One region of the Photobacterium kasasachensis genome, then DNA from elsewhere that is predicted to be linked to it. Evidence: predicted binding sites of a transcription regulator. Region 1 holds the regulator's gene; the other holds the start of a gene.
The links. Region 1 encodes PurR, which represses purine synthesis genes. Its sites were predicted from a motif close to TNANGNAAACGTTTNCNTNA; they were not measured.
Positions count from the first base shown of each region.

Region 2: a site for PurR is predicted at 1,696-1,715, ahead of metK (methionine adenosyltransferase). Genes of this name have one in related genera too.

Region 1 is NZ_JAKJSH010000012.1:146,994-151,412, reverse strand. It holds gene L4D19_RS17640 (FecCD family ABC transporter permease) at 1-923, shown strand, start outside; gene L4D19_RS17635 (heme ABC transporter ATP-binding protein) at 920-1,744, shown strand; gene purR (HTH-type transcriptional repressor PurR) at 2,069-3,076, shown strand; cyclic di-GMP riboswitch class I at 3,274-3,378, shown strand; gene L4D19_RS17625 (TfoX/Sxy family DNA transformation protein) at 3,506-4,096, shown strand; gene L4D19_RS17620 (hypothetical protein) at 4,371-4,419, shown strand, end outside.
Region 2 is NZ_JAKJSH010000016.1:89,089-93,507, reverse strand. It holds gene tkt (transketolase) at 1-1,499, opposite strand, end outside; gene metK (methionine adenosyltransferase) at 1,900-3,054, shown strand; gene L4D19_RS21165 (SprT family zinc-dependent metalloprotease) at 3,228-3,707, shown strand; gene endA (deoxyribonuclease I) at 3,826-4,419, shown strand, end outside.

The sequences.
Region 1 (4,419 bases):
GCCTCAAGGCACTATTGCCATGGCAAACAGAGCTCCCGACACATATTGAGATCGTGATCCATAAAATCCGCCTTCCGCGCACCCTGCTCTGTATCGCGATCGGCAGTATACTTGCGCTCTGCGGTGCAGTTATGCAAGGGCTTTTCCGCAACCCTCTGGCAGACCCCGGTATTATTGGTGTTTCAGGGGGGGCAAGCCTTGGCGCAGCACTTGCCATTGTTATCTTTGCACCTCTAGCGACATCATTTCCGCTGCTACTCACCATGGGAACCGTGCCGGTGTTCGCCTTTATTGGCGGCGCAGCCAGTACCTATCTGGTTTATCGGCTTGGTACCGATAAAAGCGGCACCTCTGTGACAATTATGCTGTTGGCAGGTGTCGCTATTGGTGCGTTATCCGGAGCCGGGCTTGGACTTATGAATTACTTTGCCGACGATCAGGCGCTCCGTGACTTATCACTGTGGTCGATGGGCTCGCTGGCTGGTGCCACCTGGCCGGGCATTACCCTCGCCTTTGTCACGCTTGCTGTATTGCTTCTGGCTTTTGACCGCCATGCCAATGCGCTAAACGCCTTTCTGTTAGGGGAAGGCGAAGCCAGGCATATGGGCGTGAATGTACAGAGGCTAAAGCGGCTGCTTATTTTGCTCTGTGCCGCCGGCGTCGGTGTCACCGTCTCGTTAACCGGCGTCATCGGATTTATCGGCCTCATCATTCCGCACCTTTGCAGAATGCTTACTGGGCCAAACCACAAAACCCTGCTGCCGCTATCGGCGCTACTCGGTGCCCTGATCCTGCTTATTGCTGATATGCTGGCAAGAGTTGTCGCCACTCCGGCTGAATTACCTGTCGGGATCATCTCCGCGATTCTCGGCGCACCATTCTTTATTCTCCTCCTTATCAGACAAAAGGGGAAAATGTCATGAAGGTTTCACCGAATAACCCTCAAGCTGCTATCGAAGCCAAGGGCTTGCACCTGTCCCTAGGCGGAAAAACATTACTGGATGACTTCAACATCACAATTGCCAGTGGTGAGCTGACGGCGCTATTGGGCCCAAATGGCGCGGGCAAGAGTACGCTACTCAAAGTCCTGTGCGGCGAAGTTGATGCAGGGGGAGACATCGAATTCTTCGACAAGCCGCGGGCTGAATTTAAACCAGAACATCTTGCCAAGCATCTGGGTGTCCTACCACAACACAGTAATTTAACTTTCGCTTTTACTGCACAAGAAGTAGTGGAGCTCGGCTGCATCCCCCTTCAAATCCCGAATGCTGAAACCCAGCAAATTGCCCGGGAGAAGATGCAGGTTGTCGATGTGCTCTCGCTAAAAGATCGGCTCTACCCCACCCTTTCAGGGGGGGAAAAGCAACGGGTACATTTTGCACGTGTACTCACCCAGCTCAGTCAGGCGGGTAAACAATGTATACTAATGCTCGACGAACCCACCTCGGCGCTTGATCTTGCCCATCAGCACCGAACACTTCAGGTAGCTCGTGAGTTGGCTCGCACCGGAGCCGCAGTTATTGTTGTTATCCACGATCTCAATTTGGCTGCGCAGTATGCTGATCGCCTGGTCATCATCAATGAGGGGAGAATCCAGGCAGATGGCTCCCCCTGGCAAGCCCTAACCAGTGAAACGATCAGCAGAGTTTACAGCTGGCCTGTGCACATCACAGCACATCCGACAGATAATTATCCGGTAGTCATATCTTCTGGTATAGCTACAGTCTACTCGGAAGCTATCTGAATCGGATATGCATCTAATTGGTGTAAAATCGCATTGAGTTTGTTGATATCTATCAAGAATTTCAAGGTTGGGATACAGAAACGTTGCACTGTGCGCTACACTCAGTAGAATGTGAACGCAAGCGATTACACAATGAAACGCCCCGTAAGGCAAGAGAACAAAGCCGCTCGTGAATGAAGCGGCTTTTTGGCGTTTTAGACGCTGTACCAAACAGACTAATTATCTAATGCAGTCAGATAATTACTCTGTTTGGTACTATTGATTACAAGTGATTATGAAACGGTCGGTTCTGACCTCTGATCTTAAATTATTAGAAGAATAAATATGGCAACGATTAAAGATGTTGCACGTATGGCTGGTGTATCAACGACAACAGTATCTCACGTGATCAACAAAACACGCTTTGTTGCGGAAGCAACACAGAAAAAAGTATTAGCGGCTGTAGATGAATTAAATTACGCACCAAGTGCTGTTGCACGAAGCCTCAAGTGCAATACTACCCGTACTATCGGTATGCTGGTTACCAAATCGACTAACCCTTTCTTTGCCGAGGTTGTACATGGTGTGGAAGAGTATTGCTATGGTGAAGGCTATACGCTGATCTTATGTAATACCGAAGGCAACCTTGAAAAACAACGCGATTACCTGCGCATGCTGGCAGAAAAGCGTGTTGATGGCCTGCTGGTCATGTGCTCTGATCTTGACGAAAAACTCCTCGAACTACTTGAGCGCAAGAAAGATCTGCCTATGGTGATCATGGATTGGGGTCCGGAAAGCCCGCACACAGACAAAATCCAGGACAACGCCGAGCTCGGTGGTTATGTTGCGACAAAATACTTCATTGAACACGGTCATACCCACATTGGCTGCTTGTCTGGCCACCCGGATAAATCAACATGTCGTGAGCGTCTGAAGGGCTTCTATAAAGCAATGGACGAAGCCAAGCTTGATGTCAATGAAAACTGGCTACTTGAAGGTGACTTCGAGTGTGAATCTGCTGTTATTGCCGCTAACAAATTCATTGCCATGGAAGATCGCCCAACAGCGATTTTCTGCTTCAATGATATTATGGCAATGGCGCTGATCAGTACCTTTGAGCAGGCGGGTATACGGGTTCCTGATGATATCTCTATCATCGGTTACGACAACATCGATCTGGCTCCTTATTTCTCGCCACCTCTTACCACAATCCACCAGCCTAAGCGTCGATTGGGTAAAACAGCGATTGAAATCCTGATGGAACGCGTTAAAGATAAAGAGCACGAACGACGTATCTTTGAGATGGCACCGGAGCTTGTTGTACGCAAATCAGTAAAAGACCTGAACGCGTAAATGGCATCTCCCGCCCCTTCAAAAAAACCGATATCTGATATCGGTTTTTTTTTGTCATTAACTCTTTTTTTGCTGTAAATATTTTAAGGCATTTATGCTGCTCTCATCCCATAACCGGGATCTATTACTTGAAGCAAGATCACACTTTTCAGAATGGGAGCAAGTTCAAAAATATTATCTGAGATATTCTTAAAAAGTCACGAACAAGGCAAACCATCCGAAAGGATGGGACGCAAAGCTTCCGGCCTAAAAGTGGTTAGTTTATCAATAACTAAGTTGCTTATGGTAGCGGGGTTGCCGATGGATCTAGCAATAAGTGATGTCATGAATCCTGACATTTTCCTGACATAACTTTTTTGTGAAATTTGCTAATCTGAAATCCTCGCTCTGTTGTTAGGTGACTCAAGATATTTTTCACCGAGAAGAAGCATGGACAAACCAGTACTTAAAGAATCACTACGATTATTCAATTGTTTCGAGAATGTAAAATCTCGCTCGATGTTTGGCGGTTTTGGTATATTCGCGGGTGAAACCATGTTTGCACTTGTGGTAAACGATAAGTTGCACCTCCGAGCTAATGCCGACAATGAAGAAGAATTTAAGCAGGCAGGTTTAACTCCTTACGTTTATAAAAAACGCGGGTTCCCTGTTGTGACCAAGCATTACGCTATTCCGCAGGAATGGTGGGATGAACCTGGAAAAATTCTTTGCCAAGCAAAGCGTTCCTTTACTGCCGCTAAACAGGATAAAGAAACCAAAAGCAAATCAGGTCCTAGTCGTATAAAAGATTTACCGAACCTACGTTTAGCTAACGAACGTATGCTGAAAAAGGCCGGTATTACGACAGTTGAAGAGCTCTTTGAAGCCGGTGCGCTCAATGCCTATAAAGCATTGCAGCAAACCCATCAAGAGTCGGTAAATATCGAGTTGCTATGGGCCCTTGAGGGTGCAGTTAGCGGCCAGCATTGGTCGGTAATTACTAAGCAGCGTCGTTCAGAACTTCTTTCTGAATTACCGTAAACAACCTAATAGATATTTATAAAAAGAGGTGCTAAGCACCTCTTTTTTTATTTGCTATTTTCAGCATATCCAACTAATAGAAATAAAAATATACGCATAGCCACTTATGCATAATTATTTTATTACCACTTTTTTGCTCCCCCTAATGACAATTTTTTGTCATATAACGTCAAATATTGATACCTCTCACAAAGCTGTTCATAAAAGCATCAATATCCTTTTCATCAATATTGTCATTAGTAGAATTGGGCTGTCATTCTAGCAGGAGGTTGTCATGCACTGTTCCAAGCCTTTTCCTGGACAAGCAGACCAGATGTTCAAAG
Region 2 (4,419 bases), on a different contig from region 1:
GATTCAACCTGATCACATGGACGCCATGTGCTCATATTTGGCGTCAAACGCAGAGAAGCAATTTGCTCAACAGGCTGGTGAGTCGGACCGTCTTCACCCAGACCGATTGAATCGTGCGTGTAAACCTGGATGTTTTGCACTTTCATCAGTGCCGCCATACGCATTGCGTTACGTGCGTATTCCATGAACATCAGGAAGGTTGCGCCGTATGGTACAAAGCCGCCGTGCAGCGCAATACCGTTCATGATGGCTGTCATACCGAACTCACGTACACCATAGTGGATGTAGTTACCCGATGCGTCTTCAGCCGTCAGCGACTTAGAACCAGACCACATAGTCAGGTTTGATGGAGCAAGGTCAGCTGAGCCGCCCATGAACTCAGGAAGCATCTGGCCGAACGCTTCCAAAGCGTTCTGTGATGCTTTACGTGATGCAATGTTCGCAGGATTTGCCTGAAGATCGGCGATGATTTGGCTGGCTTTTTCTTCCCACTGAGAAGGCAGCTCGCCATTCACACGACGCTTGTACTCCGCTGCTAGCTCTGGGTGAGCTGCCGCGTACGCGTCAAATTTCGTGTTCCATGCTGCTTCTTTCGCCGCACCGGCTTCTTTGGCATCCCACTGTGTCGCAATGTCAGCCGGGATTTCAAACGGACCGTGGTTCCAGCCTAGGAATTCGCGTGCCGCGGCAATTTCGTCATGGCCAAGAGGCGCACCGTGGCAGTCATGCGAGCCCGCTTTGTTTGGTGAACCGAAACCAATAATGGTCTTGGTACAAATCAGTGTCGGACGACCTGTGTCTGCTTTCGCCGCTTCGATGGCTGCATTGATAGCTTCAGGATCGTGACCGTCTACTGCTGGAATTACGTGCCAGCCGTAAGCTTCAAAACGTTTTGGTGTGTCGTCAGAGAACCAACCTTCCACTTCACCGTCGATAGAGATACCGTTGTCATCCCAGAATGCAATCAACTTGCCCAGGCCCAGTGTGCCAGCCAGTGAACATGCTTCGTGAGAGATACCTTCCATCAGACAGCCATCGCCCATGAACACGTAAGTGTTGTGGTCAACAATGTCATGGCCTTCACGGTTGAATTGTGCAGCCAGGGCTTTTTCAGCCAACGCCATACCAACACCGTTAGTAATACCCTGGCCAAGAGGACCCGTTGTCGTTTCAACACCCGGCGCGTAGCCGTATTCTGGGTGACCCGGTGTTTTTGAATGCAGTTGACGGAAGTTTTTCAGATCGTCGATAGACAAATCATAACCTGTCAGATGAAGCAGAGAATAAATCAGCATTGAACCGTGGCCGTTCGACAGAACAAAACGGTCGCGATCAGCCCACTGTGGGTTTTGTGGGTTGTGGTTCATGTGGCCACGCCACAGGACTTCAGCGATATCTGCCATCCCCATAGGTGCACCAGGGTGGCCAGAGTTGGCTTGTTGAACACCATCCATGCTCAGGGCGCGGATTGCATTAGCAAGATCTTTACGAGAAGACATGTCTGCTCCAGAAATTCGTAGACTGTTGTATTGTAGTTATTTACCAATCTGTAACTGCGGTAAATTAACCTAGATTCGGCGGGCGGGTATTGTCGCAAAGTCTGCCCCCGGACTGCAAACGTTTTCCTGAAGAAAATGAGCACTATTTCAATAAGCTGCCATCCCCCTCATTTGCAATTTTGCCGTTAAGGCCCTGAAAGGTAAACGTTTGCCTTTGCGATACATCTATCACCTTACAATTCACAGTGTTGATTTTAAGCCTGATATAGGTATTATGGCCGTCTAGACGGAGGTAGCTCTATACATTCAAACGTATATCCATATGCGTTTTTCTTATGAAAGCCTTTTATTTCAGAGCACCTTGTTATCAATCTACAGCCAAATAAGAGTGAGTGTACGCATGTCAAAGCACCTGTTTACTTCTGAGTCCGTATCAGAAGGTCATCCGGATAAAATTGCCGATCAGATTTCTGATGCAGTCCTGGATGCGATCCTGGAACAAGACCCAAAAGCACGTGTTGCGTGTGAGACTTACGTGAAAACCGGCATGGTAATGGTAGGTGGTGAAATTACTACCTCTGCCTGGGTTGATATCGAAGAAATTACACGTCAAACCGTTCGTGAAATCGGCTATGTCAACTCAGAGATGGGCTTTGATGCCAACTCTTGTGCCGTACTAAGCGCTATCGGCAAGCAGTCTCCGGACATCAACCAGGGCGTTGACCGAGAAGATCCACGCGAGCTGGGTGCGGGCGACCAGGGTATCATGTTCGGCTACGCGACCAACGAAACTGATGTACTAATGCCTGCTCCGGTAACTTATGCTCACCGTCTTGTAGAGCGTCAGGCTAAAATCCGTAAGAACGGCACCCTGCCTTGGCTTCGTCCGGATGCAAAAAGCCAGGTAACTTTCGCTTACGATCAAGGTAAGATTGTCGGTATTGATGCCGTTGTTCTTTCTACCCAGCACTGCGAGAGCATCGAGCTTCCAGTTCTGCAAGAAGCAGTAATGGAAGAAATCATCAAGCCGGTACTGCCTTCTGAGTGGCTGAACAAAGACACCAAATTCTTTATCAACCCAACCGGTCGTTTTGTTATCGGTGGCCCAATGGGTGACTGTGGCCTGACTGGCCGTAAGATCATTGTTGATACCTACGGTGGTGCAGCGCGTCACGGTGGCGGCGCATTCTCTGGTAAAGATCCATCGAAAGTTGACCGTTCTGCAGCATACGCGGCACGTTATGTTGCCAAGAACATCGTTGCTGCTGGTCTAGCTGAGCGTTGTGAGATTCAGCTTTCATACGCTATCGGTGTTGCTGATCCAACATCAATCATGGTTGAGACGTTCGGTACCGAAAAAGTGTCTCACGACGTTATCGTTGAAGCGGTACGCCAGCACTTCGACCTACGTCCGTACGGCCTGATCGAAATGCTTGACCTGCTTCAGCCTATCTACCAGAAGACAGCAGCATACGGCCACTTTGGTCGCGAAGAGTTCCCTTGGGAAGCAACTGACAAAGCAGAAATGCTACGCGACTTCGCAAACATTAAGTAAGCGACAACGCACCAGTTTAAAAAAGGAAGCTTCGGCTTCCTTTTTTGTTGTCTGTAGAACACCACTCTAACCCTCCCCATTTCCAAGGGGGAGTTAGAGGGGGGTATGCTCTTATTGTCGCCCTCTCCCAAACTCTTTATACTTCCCACTCCACCAGCCACGCACAGCGATTCATGTCAGCACTCCAGTCCCAAGTTATCGCCAGAGTCGAGCAGTGTATCGCACATGCCAACCAGCGACTCAACAAGCGCCTGCTAATGCCAGCAGTCAGTTTCAGGCAACGGGGTAAAATTGCCGGAAGTGCCCGCCTGCAAGGCTGGGAAGTGCGTTTTAATTCCGTGTTACTGGAAGAGAACCCGCAGGCATTTCTCGACGAGGTCGTCCCTCACGAGGTCGCCCATCTTGTGACCTTCAAATTGTTTGGCAAAGTGCGCCCGCACGGTCGCGAATGGCAAATCATCATGACCGAGGTCTTTAGGATCCCGGCCCGGACAACCCACAGCTTTGATGTCTCTTCGGTGCAAGGCACCACCTACCTGTATCGGTGCGACTGCAGCGAACACCAGCTCACCGTTCGCCGCCACAACAAAGTGCAGCGAAAGCAGGCGACCTATCATTGCCGGCGTTGCCAACAGCCGTTACTGGCGGTTTGACGACGACACCGGCTGCAAAACAAAAATGTAATTTTCCTTTTTATAAAGAGTGAACTACTTCTAAAACTCACATTCAGTGATAGTCTTATCAGATAGAGTTCTAACAATAAGACGTCATATGCAGTGTAATTTTAAGTGGCTCGGCCTCGGGTTCCTGTTTCCGGCCATCGTTCTGGCAGCTCCCCCCTCTTCGTTTAGTAAAGCAAAGAAAATTGCGGTCGGTATTTACCAGGATCACCCAGTCAGCTTCTACTGCGGCTGCGATATCGAATGGCACGGCAAAAAAGGCATTCCGGATCTGGAGAGCTGCGGCTACCAGGTACGCAAACAACAAAAGCGAGCCAGCCGTATAGAATGGGAGCACGTGGTTCCGGCCTGGCAGTTCGGTCACCAGCTACAATGCTGGCAAGATGGCGGGCGCAGAAATTGCCACAAGGATCCTAAATTCCGCGTAATGGAAGCCGACCTTCATAACCTGACGCCGACCGTCGGAGAGGTCAACGGCGACCGCTCGAACTACAACTTCCGTCCCTGGAACGGGCAACAGGGCGCTCATTACGGTCAGTGCGAAATGAAAGTTGATTTTAAAGCCCGCCGAGCCGATCCTCCGGCTTCGACACGAGGGGCTATTGCGCGGATCTACCTGTATATGAGCGACGAATACCCCTTCCGCCTGTCGAGCCAGCAACGCCAACTCATGGAAGCCTGGAAC